Regions from separate parts of the Streptomyces sp. NPDC107559 genome, predicted to be linked through region 4. Evidence: riboswitches for the same ligand, from Rfam matches in the RefSeq annotation. Region 4 holds a riboswitch; each other region holds the start of a gene.
What was found. A riboswitch is a leader RNA that binds a small molecule or an ion and turns the genes downstream of it on or off. The one in region 4 is predicted to bind cobalamin.
Positions count from the first base shown of each region.

Region 1: another riboswitch for cobalamin. It lies ahead of ACZ7OY_RS26495 (ribonucleoside-diphosphate reductase subunit alpha); the one in region 4 lies ahead of ACZ7OY_RS20275 (CbtB domain-containing protein).
Region 2: another riboswitch for cobalamin. It lies ahead of ACZ7OY_RS06390 (cobalamin biosynthesis protein); the one in region 4 lies ahead of ACZ7OY_RS20275 (CbtB domain-containing protein).
Region 3: another riboswitch for cobalamin. It lies ahead of ACZ7OY_RS30565 ((2Fe-2S) ferredoxin domain-containing protein); the one in region 4 lies ahead of ACZ7OY_RS20275 (CbtB domain-containing protein).

Region 1 is NZ_JBVKBD010000009.1:276,632-280,239, reverse strand. It holds gene mctP (monocarboxylate uptake permease MctP) at 1-740, shown strand, start outside; cobalamin riboswitch at 1,041-1,184, shown strand; gene ACZ7OY_RS26495 (ribonucleoside-diphosphate reductase subunit alpha) at 1,307-3,608, shown strand, end outside.
Region 2 is NZ_JBVKBD010000001.1:1,493,474-1,497,081, forward strand. It holds gene ACZ7OY_RS06385 (cobyric acid synthase) at 1-778, opposite strand, end outside; gene ACZ7OY_RS06390 (cobalamin biosynthesis protein) at 775-1,719, opposite strand; cobalamin riboswitch at 1,824-1,963, opposite strand; gene ACZ7OY_RS06395 (hypothetical protein) at 2,157-2,378, opposite strand; gene ACZ7OY_RS06400 (inorganic phosphate transporter) at 2,413-3,608, opposite strand, start outside.
Region 3 is NZ_JBVKBD010000012.1:150,355-153,962, reverse strand. It holds gene ACZ7OY_RS30580 (MBL fold metallo-hydrolase) at 1-579, shown strand, start outside; gene ACZ7OY_RS30575 (alpha/beta fold hydrolase) at 606-1,388, opposite strand; gene ACZ7OY_RS30570 (cysteine hydrolase family protein) at 1,555-2,235, shown strand; gene ACZ7OY_RS30565 ((2Fe-2S) ferredoxin domain-containing protein) at 2,257-2,652, opposite strand; cobalamin riboswitch at 2,834-3,009, opposite strand; partial or broken gene ACZ7OY_RS30560 (5-methyltetrahydropteroyltriglutamate--homocysteine S-methyltransferase) at 3,015-3,608, shown strand, end outside.
Region 4 is NZ_JBVKBD010000006.1:229,100-232,707, forward strand. It holds gene ACZ7OY_RS20265 (hypothetical protein) at 1-183, opposite strand, end outside; gene ACZ7OY_RS20270 (CbtA family protein) at 348-1,106, opposite strand; gene ACZ7OY_RS20275 (CbtB domain-containing protein) at 1,128-1,349, opposite strand; cobalamin riboswitch at 1,388-1,531, opposite strand; gene ACZ7OY_RS20280 (enoyl-CoA hydratase) at 1,607-2,398, opposite strand; gene mmsB (3-hydroxyisobutyrate dehydrogenase) at 2,395-3,309, opposite strand; gene ACZ7OY_RS20290 (enoyl-CoA hydratase/isomerase family protein) at 3,306-3,608, opposite strand, start outside.

The DNA.
Region 1 (3,608 bases), on a different contig from region 4:
TGTACTCGCTGATGCTGGGCCTGCTCGCGCTGCTCGGCTTCATGGCGATCGCGGCCGGGGTGAAGGTGACCAACGGCCAGCTGGCGATCCCCCAGCTCTTCGAGAACATGTTCCCGGACTGGTTCGCGGGGGTGGCGTTCGCCGCCATCGGCATCGGCGCCCTGGTCCCCGCGGCCATCATGTCCATCGCGGCCGCGAACCTCTTCACCCGCAACATCTACAAGGACTTCATCAAGCCCGACGCGACCCCGAAGCAGGAGACCCAGGTCTCCAAGGTGGTGTCGCTGCTGGTGAAGGTGGGTGCCCTGGTCTTCGTCCTCACCATGGACAAGACGGTCGCGATCAACTTCCAGCTGCTCGGCGGCATCTGGATCCTGCAGACCTTCCCGGCCCTGGTCGGCGGCCTGTTCACCCGCTGGTGCCACCGCTGGGCGCTGCTGGCGGGCTGGGCCGTGGGCATGGTGTACGGCACGCTCGCCGCGTACGGGGTGGCCTCACCGACCCAGAAGCACTTCGGCGGCAGCTCGAAGGAGATCCCCGGCATCGGCGAGATCGGCTACATCGGTCTGACGGCGTTCGTGCTCAACGTGGCCGTCACGGTGGTCCTCACCTTCGTCCTGAAGGCCGTCAAGGCTCCCGAGGGCGTCGACGAGACCAGCCCGCAGGACTACACGGCGGACGCGGGCGACCCGGGCGTGGAGGTGGAGCTGCCGCCGGCCACGGCCGGATCGGCGCACTGACACCGGCGTACCGGATTCGGCGCGCCGACACCGGCGCAGGACGCCGAACCACCTCTGCGCCGGGTTCACCGGGCGGGGACGAGGGGCGGCGGGGCGACAGGGCCCCGCCGCCCCTTCGCGTCCCTCGCCGCCCGCCGCCAGGGGCCGGGCGGATGCCCCGCCACGAGCCCGTCCGGCGCCTGCGGGGAGCCCGGCCGCGGCGCCGTCCGGGCCCCCGCCCGCCGCCCGCGAGAAGAGCGACTGACACGCTCCGAAGCCGACATGACACAACATCTGGTGGTGGCACCGCAGCCCGGCACAAGATGTATGCTCGTGCTCGCTGTCGCCGCAGGGGAATCCGGTGCGAATCCGGAACTGTCCCGCAACGGTGTACCCGTGCTTGTCCGCCCTACGGCGGGCATCCACGCGTCCAGTCCGAGGACCTGCCGACCGCGCGCCCGGCCGTCCGGTCCGGGTGCCTTGACGTCCGGGTCTCGCGGAATGGACCGGTGGACGCGACGCCCCGTGCGCTCGTGTGCCGCCCCCTGCCCTCCGCAAGGCCCCTGCCGAGCGAGGGAGAGTCCCACGTGACCATCGCGCCAGCCGATCCGGCTTCAGCCACCCCGGCCAGGGAGACCGACGGTCCCGGTGCCGCGCTGCTGCGGACCCTGACCGAGCTGACCTCCGACCTCCCCGACGCCGACCCCGGCCGGGTCGCCGCCGCCGCGCTGCGCGGCCGGTCCGCGCGGGCGGACGAGACGGAGCTGCGCGAGCTGGCCACGGAGGCGGCCGCGGGGCTCATCTCCGACGATCCCGCCTACTCGCGGCTGGCCGCCCGGCTGCTGACCATCAGCATCGCCGCGGAGGCCGCCTCGCAGGGCGTGACGACGTTCACCGAGTCCGTCGCCGTCGGGCACCGGGAAGGGCTCATCGCCGACCGTACGGCGGAGTTCACCCGTATCCACGCCGCCCGCCTCGACGCGCTCGTCGACACCGAGGGCGATGACCGGTTCGGCTACTTCGGTCTGCGCACCCTGCACAGCCGCTATCTGCTGCGGCACCCGATCACCCGTCAGGTGATCGAGACGCCCCAGCACTTCATGCTGCGGGTCGCCGCCGGCCTCGCCGAGGACGACTCGGTCCGCTCGGTGGACGAGGTCGCCGCGCTCTACCGGCTGATGAGCCGCCTGGACTACCTCCCCTCCTCCCCCACGCTCTTCAACTCCGGTACGCGGCACCCCCAGATGTCGTCCTGCTACCTCCTCGACTCCCCGCTGGACGAGCTGGACTCCCTCTACGACCGCTACCACCAGGTCGCCCGGCTCTCCAAGCACGCGGGCGGCATCGGTCTGTCGTACTCCCGGATCCGTTCGCGCGGTTCGCTGATCCGCGGCACCAACGGGCACTCCAACGGCATCGTCCCGTTCCTGAAGACCCTCGACGCCTCGGTCGCCGCGGTGAACCAGGGCGGCCGGCGCAAGGGCGCCGCCGCGGTCTACCTGGAGACCTGGCACTCCGACATCGAGGAGTTCCTGGAGCTGCGCGACAACACCGGCGAGGACGCCCGCCGTACCCACAACCTCAACCTCGCGCACTGGATCCCGGACGAGTTCATGCGCCGCGTGAACGCCGACGCGCAGTGGTCCCTGTTCTCCCCCTCCGACGTGCCCGAGCTGGTCGACCTGTGGGGCGAGGAGTTCGACGCGGCCTACCGCGCGGCGGAGGCGGCGGGCCTGGCGCGGAAGACGATGCCCGCCCGCGATCTGTACGGCCGCATGATGCGCACCCTCGCGCAGACCGGCAACGGCTGGATGACCTTCAAGGACGCCGCCAACCGCACCGCCAACCAGACGGCCGAGCCGGGGCACGTCGTCCACTCCTCCAACCTCTGCACGGAGATCCTGGAGGTCACGAACGACGGCGAGACGGCGGTCTGCAACCTGGGCTCGGTCAACCTCGGCGCCTTCGTGGTCGACGGTGACATCGACTGGGAGCGGCTGGACGAGACCGTCCGCACCGCGGTCACCTTCCTCGACCGCGTGGTCGACATCAACTTCTACCCGACCGAGCAGGCGGGCCGTTCCAACGCGAAGTGGCGTCCCGTCGGCCTCGGCGCGATGGGCCTCCAGGACGTCTTCTTCAAGCTGCGCCTGCCCTTCGACTCCCCGGAGGCCAGGCAGCTGTCCACCCGTCTCGCCGAGCGCATCATGCTCGCCGCGTACGAGGCCTCCGCCGACCTCGCCGAGCGCAACGGCCCGCTGCCGGCCTGGGAGAAGACCCGTACCGCCCGGGGCGTCCTGCACCCCGACCACTACGACGTCGAGCTCACCTGGCCGGAGCGCTGGGCCGCCCTGCGCGCACGCATCGCCGCCACGGGGATGCGCAACTCGCTGCTCCTGGCGATCGCGCCGACCGCCACCATCGCGTCCATCGCGGGCGTGTACGAGTGCATCGAGCCGCAGGTCTCCAACCTGTTCAAGCGCGAGACGCTGTCCGGCGAGTTCCTCCAGGTCAACTCCTACCTGGTGCAGGACCTCAAGGACCTCGGCGTGTGGGACGCCCGCACCCGGGAGGCGCTGCGCGACTCCAGCGGCTCGGTGCAGGACTTCGCGTGGATCCCGGCCGACGTGCGGGCGCTGTACCGCACGGCGTGGGAGATCCCGCAGCGCGGCCTGATCGACATGGCCGCGGCCCGCACCCCGTACCTGGACCAGGCGCAGTCCCTGAACCTGTTCCTGGAGACGCCGACCATCGGCAAGCTCTCCTCGATGTACGCGTACGCCTGGAAGGCGGGCCTGAAGACGACGTACTACCTGCGTTCGCGTCCGGCGACCCGGATCGCGCGGGCCGCCCAGGCCCAGGCGCAGGCCACCATCCCCGTCCAGCAGA
Region 2 (3,608 bases), on a different contig from region 4:
CGGCACCGCGCAGGGAGACGCGCAGTCCGTCCTCCTCGTCGATGCCGAGACCGTGCCGGAAGGGCAGCACACCGTACGTCCGCCGCCCGGTGAGGCCGCGCAGCATGTCGAGCCCGGGTTCGAGCAGGGACACGTCGCCCCGGAACTTGTTGACGAGGAACCCGGCGACCAGCTCCTGGTCCTCGGGCGAGAGCAGGGCGACCGTGCCGAAGAAGGAGGCGAAGACACCGCCGCGGTCGATGTCGCCGACGACGAGGACGGGCAGCCGCGCGTTGCGGGCGATGCCCATGTTCACGATGTCGGTCCGGCGCAGGTTGATCTCGGCCGGGCTGCCGGCCCCCTCACAGATCACCGCGTCATACGTGCCCCGCAACTCGGCGAGGCAGTCGAGGACGGTGCCGAGCAGCGCCTGCTGCCGACCGCCGTGCAGCCTTTCCCCGGGGGACGCCCCCTCGGACTCCCCGAAGAACCCGCGTGCGGTCATCTCGCCCACCGGCTTGCCCATCAGCACGACCTGGCTGCTGCGGTCGCTGCCGGGCTTGAGCAGCACGGGGTTCATCAGCGCGGTCGGCTCGATCCGGCAGGCCTGGGCCTGCATCGCCTGGGCCCGCCCGATCTCGGCGCCCTCGCGGGTGACGAACGAGTTGAGGGACATGTTCTGCGCCTTGAAGGGCGCGACCTTGACGCCCTGCCGCACCAGCCACCGGCAGATCCCCGCGGTGACGACGCTCTTGCCCGCGTCGGAGGTGGTGCCGGCGACCAGGAGACCACCGTTCATGAGTCACGTTCCTTCACGAGGAGGCGCGCGGCGGCACAGACGCCGAGCGCGAGCCAGCCGACGCGCCGGGACAGCCGTACCGCCCGGTCGATGTCCGAGGCACGGACGTCACGTCCGTGGGCACCGTTGAGCACGGGCCGGTGCTCGACCCGTCCGGCGTAGGAGAGGGTCCCGCCCAGCCGCACGCCGAGGGATCCGGCGAACGAGGCCTCCACGGGACCGGCGTTGGGACTGGGATGTCTGGCGGCGTCGGCCCGCCAGGCCCGTACGGCGCCGCGCGGATCGTCTCCGGCCAGGGCCGCGAGGGCGGCCGTGAGGCGGGCCCCCGGCCAGCCGGCGGCGTCGTCGAGCCGGGCGGAGGCCCATCCGTAGCGGCGGTGGCGGGGCGACTTGTGGCCGACCATGGCGTCGAGGGTGTTCACGGCGCGGAAGCCGAGCAGCCCCGGCACCCCGCCGACGGCTCCCCACACCAGCGCGCCGACGACGGCGTCGGAGGTGTTCTCGGCGACCGACTCGACGACCGCCCGCGCGATCCCGTCCGCGTCGAGGGCCTGGGGGTCGCGGCCGCACAGGTGCGGCAGCCGGGCGCGGGCGCCCACGACGTCCCCGGCCTCCAGGGCGCGCCCGATGGCGCGGGCCTCCCGGGCGAGTGAGGTGCCCCCGACGACGGCCCAGGTGGCGGTGGCGGTGAGCGCCACGGAGGCGGCGCCGGAGGTACGTACGGCGCGGGTGGCCACGGCTCCGAGCGCCACGGCGCCGCCGGCGCACACCAGGGTGTGCAGCGCGCCCTGGCCCCGGTGGTCCCGCCACAACGCCCGTTCCACGGCTGCGGCCGCACGCCCGAACAGCGCGACCGGGTGCCCGCGGCGTGGATCGCCGAGGAACAGGTCGCCCAGGAGGCCCGCGGTGGCGCCGTACGCGAAGACGCGATCGGCACGCACCGGCTCAGCCGATCGTGGCGGTACCGGGCAGTGACCTGGTGCTGAGACTCAATCGGCAGCCGAGCATGGCGACATGTCCTCACTCAGGGTGTCCACGCCCTGGTTCGACGAGACCGACGGCGAGAGTTCCTGGCTCCCGGGGATTGCTACCCCGGTCACAGTGGCGGGACCGCGCCGGATTCGCACCGGCTTCCTCTTGTGTCGTCGTAGATGGCTCCGGCAGTCCACCACGGGCCCTGAAGGGCCGTCAACCTGCTCTTGACCTGGGACGGAGGAGTGTGTGCAGCCCCACACACGGCGGGCGGCGGGAAGGGCGGGCGAGGAGGAGGGCGGGCCCGGGAAAGGGCGGGCAACGAGAAGGGCGGGCAACGAGAAGGGCGGGAGGAACCCGTGGGTTCCTCCCGCCCCTGGAGAACGGTGTGCCGGATGGCGGTGGGTCAGGCGACGATCAGGTAGATCCCGTAGCCCACCGCGGCCGTGCAGGCCGCGAAGCACGCGTACGCGCCCGTCACCGCGAGTGCGGCGGAGCCGCCCTGCGCGGAGGCCCGCTCCTGGCGGGAGAGGCCCATGATGCCGAGGGTGAACAGGGCCACGAGGGCCACGGTGACCACGAGGCTGACGCCGAACACGGAGCCCAGGGCTGCCCAGTCGATGTTCATGGTGAGGCTTCCTTACTTACCGGGTGCGCGGGGCTCAGACGGCGGCGGCCGGCGGGGCGACCGGGTCGGCCGTGGCGGCCGGGGCGGGGATCGTGGCCGTGAGGGTCTCGGTCACCGTGCCGGCGGGGGGCGGGGTCACCGCGGCGATCGCCGTGGTCACGACGCCGGCCGGCTCGTGGGTGTCGTTGACGTTGTTGCTGTCGACGACCTCGCGGCGGGAGATCTTCCAGATCGCGGCGCTGGAGGCGACCAGGAAGACGGCGACGACCGCCGTGCCCCAGTCACCCAGGTCCGTCACGGACTCGGCGAGCGCGCCGACCAGGGCGGCGGCCGGCAGGGTCAGGCCCCAGGCGACGAACATGCGGGTCGCGGTGGACCAGCGCACCACACCGCCCTTGCGGCCCAGGCCCGCGCCCATCACGGAGCCGGAGACCGAGTGGGTGGTGGAGAGGGAGAAGCCGAGGTGGGAGGAGGCCAGGATGACCGTCGCGGCGCTGGTCTGGGCGGCGAAGCCCTGCTGCGGCTGGAGTTCGGTCAGGCCCTTGCCCATGGTGCGGATGATGCGCCAGCCGCCGAGGTAGGTGCCGAGCGCGATGGCCAGACCGGCGGAGAGGATGACCCAGACCGGCGGGTCGGAGTCGGGCGCGACGGCGCCGCCGGCGACCAGGGCGAGGGTGATGATGCCCATCGTCTTCTGCGCGTCGTTGGTGCCGTGGGCCAGCGAGACCAGGCCGGCCGAGGCGATCTGGCCGGTGCGGAAGCCCTTCGCGGCGGCCTTGCCGTCGGCCTTCTTGCCCAGCTGGTAGGAGAGCCGGGTGGCGAGCATCGCGGCGACGCCGGCGACGATCGGGGCCGCGACGGCCGGGATCAGCACCTTGGTGACGAGCGCGTCTCCGTGGACGGCGCCGGTGCCCGCCGAGGCGATGGTGGCGCCGATCAGGCCGCCCATGAGGGCGTGCGAGGAGCTGGAGGGCAGACCCACCAGCCAGGTCAGCAGGTTCCAGAGGATCGCGCCGACCAGTGCGGCGAAGATGACCTCGGGGCGGATGCCGGTCTCGTCGACGAGACCCTTGGAGATCGTGTTGGCGACCTCCACGGAGAGGAAGGCGCCCACGAGGTTGAGGGTGGCCGACATGGCCACCGCAACCTTGGGCTTGAGCGCACCGGTCGAGATGGTCGTGGCCATCGCGTTGGCGGTGTCGTGAAAACCGTTCGTGAAATCGAACGCAA
Region 3 (3,608 bases), on a different contig from region 4:
TGCACTCATCCCCACTGGGACCATCTGCTCTGGCATCCCCGGTTCGGCGACGTGCCGCGCTACGCCGCCCCGGCCGCGGCCCGGCGCGCCGGTCAAGTCCGGGAGCGGGCGCGGGCGATGGCGGCGGAGAGCGCGTCCGGCGTCCCTCTCGACCTGGTCGCGCTCGTCACCCCGCTGCCCGTGGACGGCGGACCGGTGCCGGGCGAGATCATCGAGCATCGGGCGCACGCTGTCGGCCACACCGCGGTCCTCCTCGCGGACCGTGGCGTCCTGCTCGCCGGCGACATGCTCTCCGACGTCCTGATCCCGCTCCTCGACGTCCGCGAGGACGATCAGGTGGAGGCCTACGGGAAGGCACTCGACCGGCTCGGTCAGGCCGCCCGGCACGTCGATGTCGTGATCCCCGGCCACGGGGCCGTTGCCGAGGGGCCGGAGGTGGCGGCGCGTCTCGCCGCCGATCAGGCGTACGTCGACGCACTGCGGCGGGCAGCGGAACCGGTCGACTCGCGGCTCGACCAGGACTGGCTCGCCGGCCCCCACCGGTCCAACCTGGAGCAGGCCCGGCTCTCGTCCGGATGAACGACGGACTTCGGCGTCATCGCCTCCTACGCGGCCGCAAGGGCCGCCCGGGCCAGCCAGTTGTCGATCAGCCCTGCCAGGATCCTCGGCTGCTCGTGCGGAAGCGCGTGGCCGGCGCCGTCCAGCACGGCCAGGGTGGCCCGCGGGTACCGGTCGAGCAGGTCCGCGGCCGCCACGTACCCGACGACGGAGTCCTGCCGGCCGGCCACGACGAGTGCCGGACCCTGGTACGCCCGCCCCTCGGTCGCCTCGAGCTCCCATCGCCCGCCGATCCGCTCCATGGCGGCCTCGTCGACCAGCGGGATCGCCGGTGCGACGAACCGCTCAAAGCGGTCGAGCATCGCCGGCGACTGAACCACGAAATAGCGGCGGAACTCCTCGGTGCCCAGATCGTCCGCCGCGACCACCGCGTGATGTGCCGGGATGTCTCGAACCCCGGTGAGCAGTGGACACACGAGGGCCAGCCCGGCGACCCGGTCGGGCCGTCGAGCTGCGATCCCCTGGGCATAGTAGGCGCCGGCCGAGTGGCCGACGACGAGAAGGTCGTCCGCGCCCGCGACCTCGTCGGCGAAGCCGAGCAGCACGTCGAGAACGTCGTCGGCGCTGCGCACAGACGCAGGTGCGGGGGTGCGCCCCATTCCGGGGAGGTCAGGATAGATCCGCCGGTAGCCGTCACGGGCCCCCAGGGCCGGTTCGAAGCAGGCAACGGCCTCGCGGTGGTCGACCCCCGCTCCGTGCAGCACCAGCACCGGCCTGCCTTCGCCGTACTCCACGCAGTGCACCGGCACGTCCCCTACCGCACGCTCCATCGAGCCAACCTATCAACACCACCACGGTGATCCGATGCGCCGGCCCGCCGCAGAGCCGTACCGGAACACCAACGTCGCCCGGCACCCGGGCATTACCCGCTGACCTGGGAGAAGCCCGCCCGCCGAGCTCGGTGTCCTGGGTCGGGCGGTCGCATAGGGTCGGGCCATGACGTCGACCGGGACAGAGCCCCAAGAGCCCTACACCGCACCGCACTTCGCGACCTCCGCGCTCATCACGATCGATGTGCAGCGCGACTTCCTCTCCGAAGCCCCGTACGGGGTACCGGGGACGACGGAGATCCTGCCCGCGCTGCGGCGGACCGTGTCCGCCTTCCGCGCTGCCGGGCGACCTGTGGTGCACGTGGTGCGCTTGTACGAGGAAGGCGGGGGCAACGCCGATCTGGTACGGCGCGGGCTGCTGGAGTCCGGGGTGCGGATCGCCGCGCCCGGCACACCGGGCAGTGAGCCGGCCGACGGGCTCCTGCCGGAGGACGCGCCCGCCCTGGACCCGGCGCTGCTGCTGTCCGGCCGGCCTCAGCGGTTGGGGCCGTACGACCATGCGGTCTTCAAGCCGCGCTGGGGTGCCTTCTACCGCACCTGCCTGGCGGATCTGCTGCGTGAACTCGGCGTCGACACGCTGGTGTTCGCTGGGTGCAACCTGCCCAACTGCCCGCGGGCCAGCATCATGCAGGCGTCGGAACGGGACTTCCGGGTCGCCCTGGTGCGGGACGCGGTCTCCCGGGTGACGGACTCGGCCCTGACGGAGCTCGCGGGCATCGGTGTCCAGATCCTCGGCACCGCCGCAGTCGAAGGGCTGCTGCTCGGACACACCGCCGACGCGGGCTGACACCGATCGGGACGCCGGCCGTCAGGAGGTTGCCGCCTTGCGCGGCGGCGTGAAGACGTAGAGGTCGAGAATGGCGGGGCAGGGGGCGACGCCGGGGCCGCCGGCCTGGATCCAGGCGGCGATGTCCTCGGTGGCGTCGGGGTCGTTGACGAGCCCGAGCCAGACCGGGCGGGCTCCTGCGGCACGTGCGGCAGCGGAGGGCTGGACGACGACCACGTTGGCGTGTTCGCACACGCCGAGGCAGTCCGAGACGCGTACGGGTACCTCCTCGGCCAGGCGGGCGAGTTGGCGGTCGTGGTCGACGCCGGTGACTTTCGGGGTTCCGCAGCAGCAGTCCCGGCAGACGACGGCGCGGCACGGTGCCGGTCCGGCCAGGGCCTGCACCGGGCCGGCTGCTTCATGGCGCTGTCGAGGCATCGCTCCTCACACTCCGCTTCGGGCGGGATCCAGTGCGGACGACCGGCCGCAGGAAGCGGATCGCGGGGTGTCCCGGGTCGCGGGCGACCTCGGTGCGCAGAGGGGCGGGGTACGGAGCACGGGCATGCCTCTGGGGTCGGGGCTCGTACGCGGAGCCTGGCCTGCGGACGTCCCTCCACGCCGGGGCGCGAAGGTGCCAGCAGGTCTTCGGACTCGGGTTCGTCCGGTCGGGGCGCCTTCCCGGTCTCCCAGTGGCGTCGTGCCCCGCCCGTCCCCCTCACCGCTGCGCGTCAGTTCCGGATTCGCACCGGATTCCCTGGCCTCGGGTGTGGCTCGACTGGCCCGCCGAGGCTATCAAGTCCGCCGGCGACATCTCCCGCCCCGAGCCGATGACCGTGCGCTGGACGACGTACGCCCAGTCCCTGACCTCACGCCCGGTCAAGGGCATGCTCACCGGACCGGTCACCATGCTCGCCTGGTCCTTCGTCCGCGACGACCAGCCCCTCGCCGACACCGCCCGGCAGGTCGCTCTCGCGCTGCGCGACGAGGTGGGCGACCTCGAGAGGGCCGGGACCTCGGTGATCCAGGTGGACGAACCCGCCCTGCGCGAGACCCTGCCGCTGCGGGCCGCCGGCCACGCCGCGTATCTGGCCTGGGCCACGGAGGCGTTCCGGCTCACCACCAGCGGTGTACGCCCGGACACCCAGATCCACACCCATATGTGCTACGCCGAGTTCGGCGACGTCGTCCGGGCCATCGACGACCTCGACGCCGACGTCATCAGCCTGGAGGCCGCCCGCTCCCGCATGCAGGTCGCCCGCGAACTCGCCGCCCAGGGCTACCCGCGCGAGGCCGGGCCCGGCGTCTACGACATCCACTCCCCCCGCGTGCCGAGCGCGCAGGAGGCCGCCGAACTGCTGCGGGCCGGTCTCCGGGCGATTCCCGCCGAGCGCCTG
Region 4 (3,608 bases):
CGACTCCAGGTCATGCAGCAACTGCTCGGTCCGCTTCGCCTGATCCGCGAGCACCCGCACGCGGGCGCTCTGGCCGCCGATCTGCCGTCGGCTGGCCATCAGTTGCTCGAACTCCTTGACGGTCAGGGCGACGGCCTCGCGGCCGCCGAGGGTGATGTGGCGGGGCTGGGGTTGTCTGGCCACTGGGGTCTTCCGCTCCTCGCCTCGGTGGTCACGTCGGCTGGAATGGGGACGAAGATGCGCCGATGCGCCTCCGTCGTCCGATGGTGTCGGTACCCAGAAAACGCGGGAGGGCCCCCGGATGGTTCCGAGAGGCCCTCCTGTGTCCTGCTTGTGTCCTGAAGTGATCAGTTCGCGGCCGGAACCGTCCGGGTGGACGCGACTGCCACGGGCTTGGGCTCCAGCAGACGTTCGGCCAACTCGCCGAAGACGAGACCGAATCCGCCCCACAGGACGGCCTGCATGGCGAGCGCGGAGAGGCGGAAGCGCCAGAGCAGGGTGGCCGGGAAGTCCTTGGGGACCTCGTTGATGACGGGCAGGAACGCGTAGGCCAGGCCGATGACGACGGCGAAGGCTACGACCGCGACGACCGCCGCGTTCCAGTTGCCCAGACTCGGGGCGAGTCGCTTGCCGAGAATGGTGGCACCGACGGCCAGAAGCACGCTGAGGACCATCATCAGGAAGTACAGGGTCGTCCGCTTGCCGATGGTGTCGGGGTCGCCGACCGACGGCGGGTTGGCCGGGTACTTCAGGAACGGCACGACGTACACGGCGAGCAGCGCGCAGCCCGAGAGCAGGAGGGCGGTCGCCCGTGCCCCGAACCGGCCGACGCGGCCGAGTGCGAAGCAGTAGGCGAGCGCCGCGATGCCGCCGAAGGCGATGCCGTAGACGAGTACGCCGGTGGCGAGGCCGGCGGTGGACTGGAGGCTGCGGGAGACGAGTTCGACCTCGTGCCCGTGTGCGTGGGAGTGGGCCTCCTCGAAGCCGATGGCGCTGTCGACGTTCGGCTCACCGAGGAAGTAGGCGACGACCAGGGCGAGTACACCGGCAGCGAGTCCGGCGAGCATGCCGCGTACGAGGAGGTTTCTTACCGTTGCGGAGTTCATGGTTGTGTGCTGTCTCTCGCGTCAGTGGCAGGGGAAGCCGAGCAGGTGGCGGGCGTCGTGCACCCACTCGTGAACGTCCTCGCCGGAGACGACGGAGGTGGCGCCCTGTTCGGCGCCGACGAAGTACAGCAGGACCAGCATCAGGATGCCGAAGAAGACCGCCCAGGGTGCTATCGCCTTCAGCGGCAGCGTGGCGGGAACGACGGGGGTGGTGGCTGTCGGCGGAGCAACGGTCTGCGCCATGGCAGGACCTCCTCGGGAGTTCGCGTCCCATCTCGGTGGTGCACTGGATGACGTCTGCGGGTCTGACTTGCGAGGCCTCCAGCGTGCTGGAGCGTCTCGTTCACAGTGGCGCGACCGCGCCGGATTCCCACCGGCTTCCGTCCCGACGTCATCGATATCGGACCGACGGTACCGCGTGGCGCGTACCTGGCCAAGACCGCGCCACCTGGCGTGATCTTCCTCTCGCGTCAGGTGGCGGGGTCCATGGGGGCGTCGGGTCAGCGGTGCCGGAACGCTGCGGGCCGCTTGTCGACGAAGGCGCTCATGCCCTCCTTCTGGTCCTCGGTGGCGAACACCGCGTGGAAGAGGCGCCGCTCGAAGCGGACCCCTTCGGCGAGCGTCGTCTCGAAGGCCCGGCCGACGGCCTCCTTCGCCATCATCGTCACCGGCAGTGACATGCCTGCGACGGTGTCCGCCACGGCGAGCGCCTCGCCGAGCAGTTCGTCCGCGGGCACCACTCGTGAGACGAGTCCGGCCCGTTCGGCTTCCGTGGCGTCCATGGTGCGGCCGGTCAGGCACAGGTCCATGGCCTTGGCCTTGCCGACCGTCCGGGTCAGCCGCTGGGAGCCGCCGATGCCCGGGATCACGCCGAGTTTGATCTCCGGCTGGCCGAAGACGGCGGTGTCGGCCGCGATGAGGATGTCGCAGAGCATGGCCAGCTCGCAGCCGCCGCCGAGCGCGAAGCCGGCGACGGCTGCGACGGTCGGGGTGCGCAACTGGCCGAGCCGGTCCCAGGCGGTGAACCAGTCCGCGAGGTACATGTCCATGTAGCTCCGGGGACGCATTTCCTTGATGTCGGCGCCTGCGGCGAAGGCCTTCGCCGAGCCGGTGACGACGATGCAGCCGCAGTCCGGATCTCGGTCGAGGGCCTCGGTGGCGGCCACCATCTCATTCATGACCTGGAGGTTGAGGGCGTTGAGCGCCTTCGGCCGGTTGAGGGTGATCAGGGCCGTGCGGCCCTTGCGTTCGACGAGGATCGTCTCGTGCTCGTCGGCAGATTTCTTGATCATGTGCTCTCTCCGCTCCGGGTGTTCGCGACGCCGCGGTCTCGGATGATCCGGACGATCCCGGAGAAGTCCTCTTCCGATCCGACGCGTTCGGCGTACTCGGCATACAACTCGGCTGCCCGTAGTCCGAATTCGGCGTGTACTCCGCTGGCACCGGCGGCGCCGGCCGCGAGGCCCAGGTCCTTGGCCATCAGGGCGGCGGCGAAGCCGGGGCGGTAGTCCCGGTTGGCCGGGCTGGCCGGCACGGGGCCGGGCACCGGGCAGTTCACGCTGAGCGCCCAGCACTGTCCGGACGCGGTCGACGCGACGTCGTACAGCGCTTGGTGGGACAGGCCGAGGCTCTCGCCGAGGACGAACGCCTCGCTGACGGCGATCATCGAGATCCCGAGGATCATGTTGTTGCAGATCTTGGCGGCCTGACCCGCCCCGGCGCCTCCGCAACGCACGGCCTTCCTGCCCATCGCCCCCAACAGCGGCAGGGCTTCCGCGAACTCCGCCTCGCCCCCGCCGGCCATAAAGGTGAGGGTGCCGGCCTCCGCTCCGACCACGCCTCCGGAGACCGGGGCGTCCAGGGTGCGCATCCCGGCCGCGACGGCGCGTTCGTGCGCGGTGCACGCGTCGGCGACGGCGATGGTCGAGCAGTCGACGAAGAGGGTGTCCGGCCGGGCGGCGCCGAGGATGTCCTCGTAGAGGCCGAGGACATGACGGCCGGCGGGCAGCATGGTGATGACCACCTCGGCGTCCGCGACGGCCGAGGCGGCGGACGGGACGGTCTCCACCCCGGCCGCCGCGGCGGCCTCGACGGCGGAGGCCACGAGGTCGTGGCCGAGGACGCGGTATCCGGCTTTCACGAGGTTGGCGGCCATGGGGCCGCCCATGTGTCCGAGTCCGACGAACGCGACGGTCCTGGTCACCAGGCCACCTCCGGTGCGGTGCCGGGTGCGGCGAGCCCGAGTTCCCGGTCCCCGAGCGGCGCGAAGAAGCGCTCGACGTTGACGTCGGTGACCTCGACCAGTGTGGCCGGGGACCAGTGCGGATCGCGGTCCTTGTCGATGATCTGGGCCCGGATCCCCTCCACCAGGTCGGGGGCGGACAGGAGGGCGCAGGAGACGCGGTACTCCTGGTCGAGGACGGCCTCCAGCGGTCCGAGCCGCCGGGCCCGGCGCACGGAGGCGAGGGCGACCTTCAGGCTGGTGGGCGAGTTGGCGAGCAG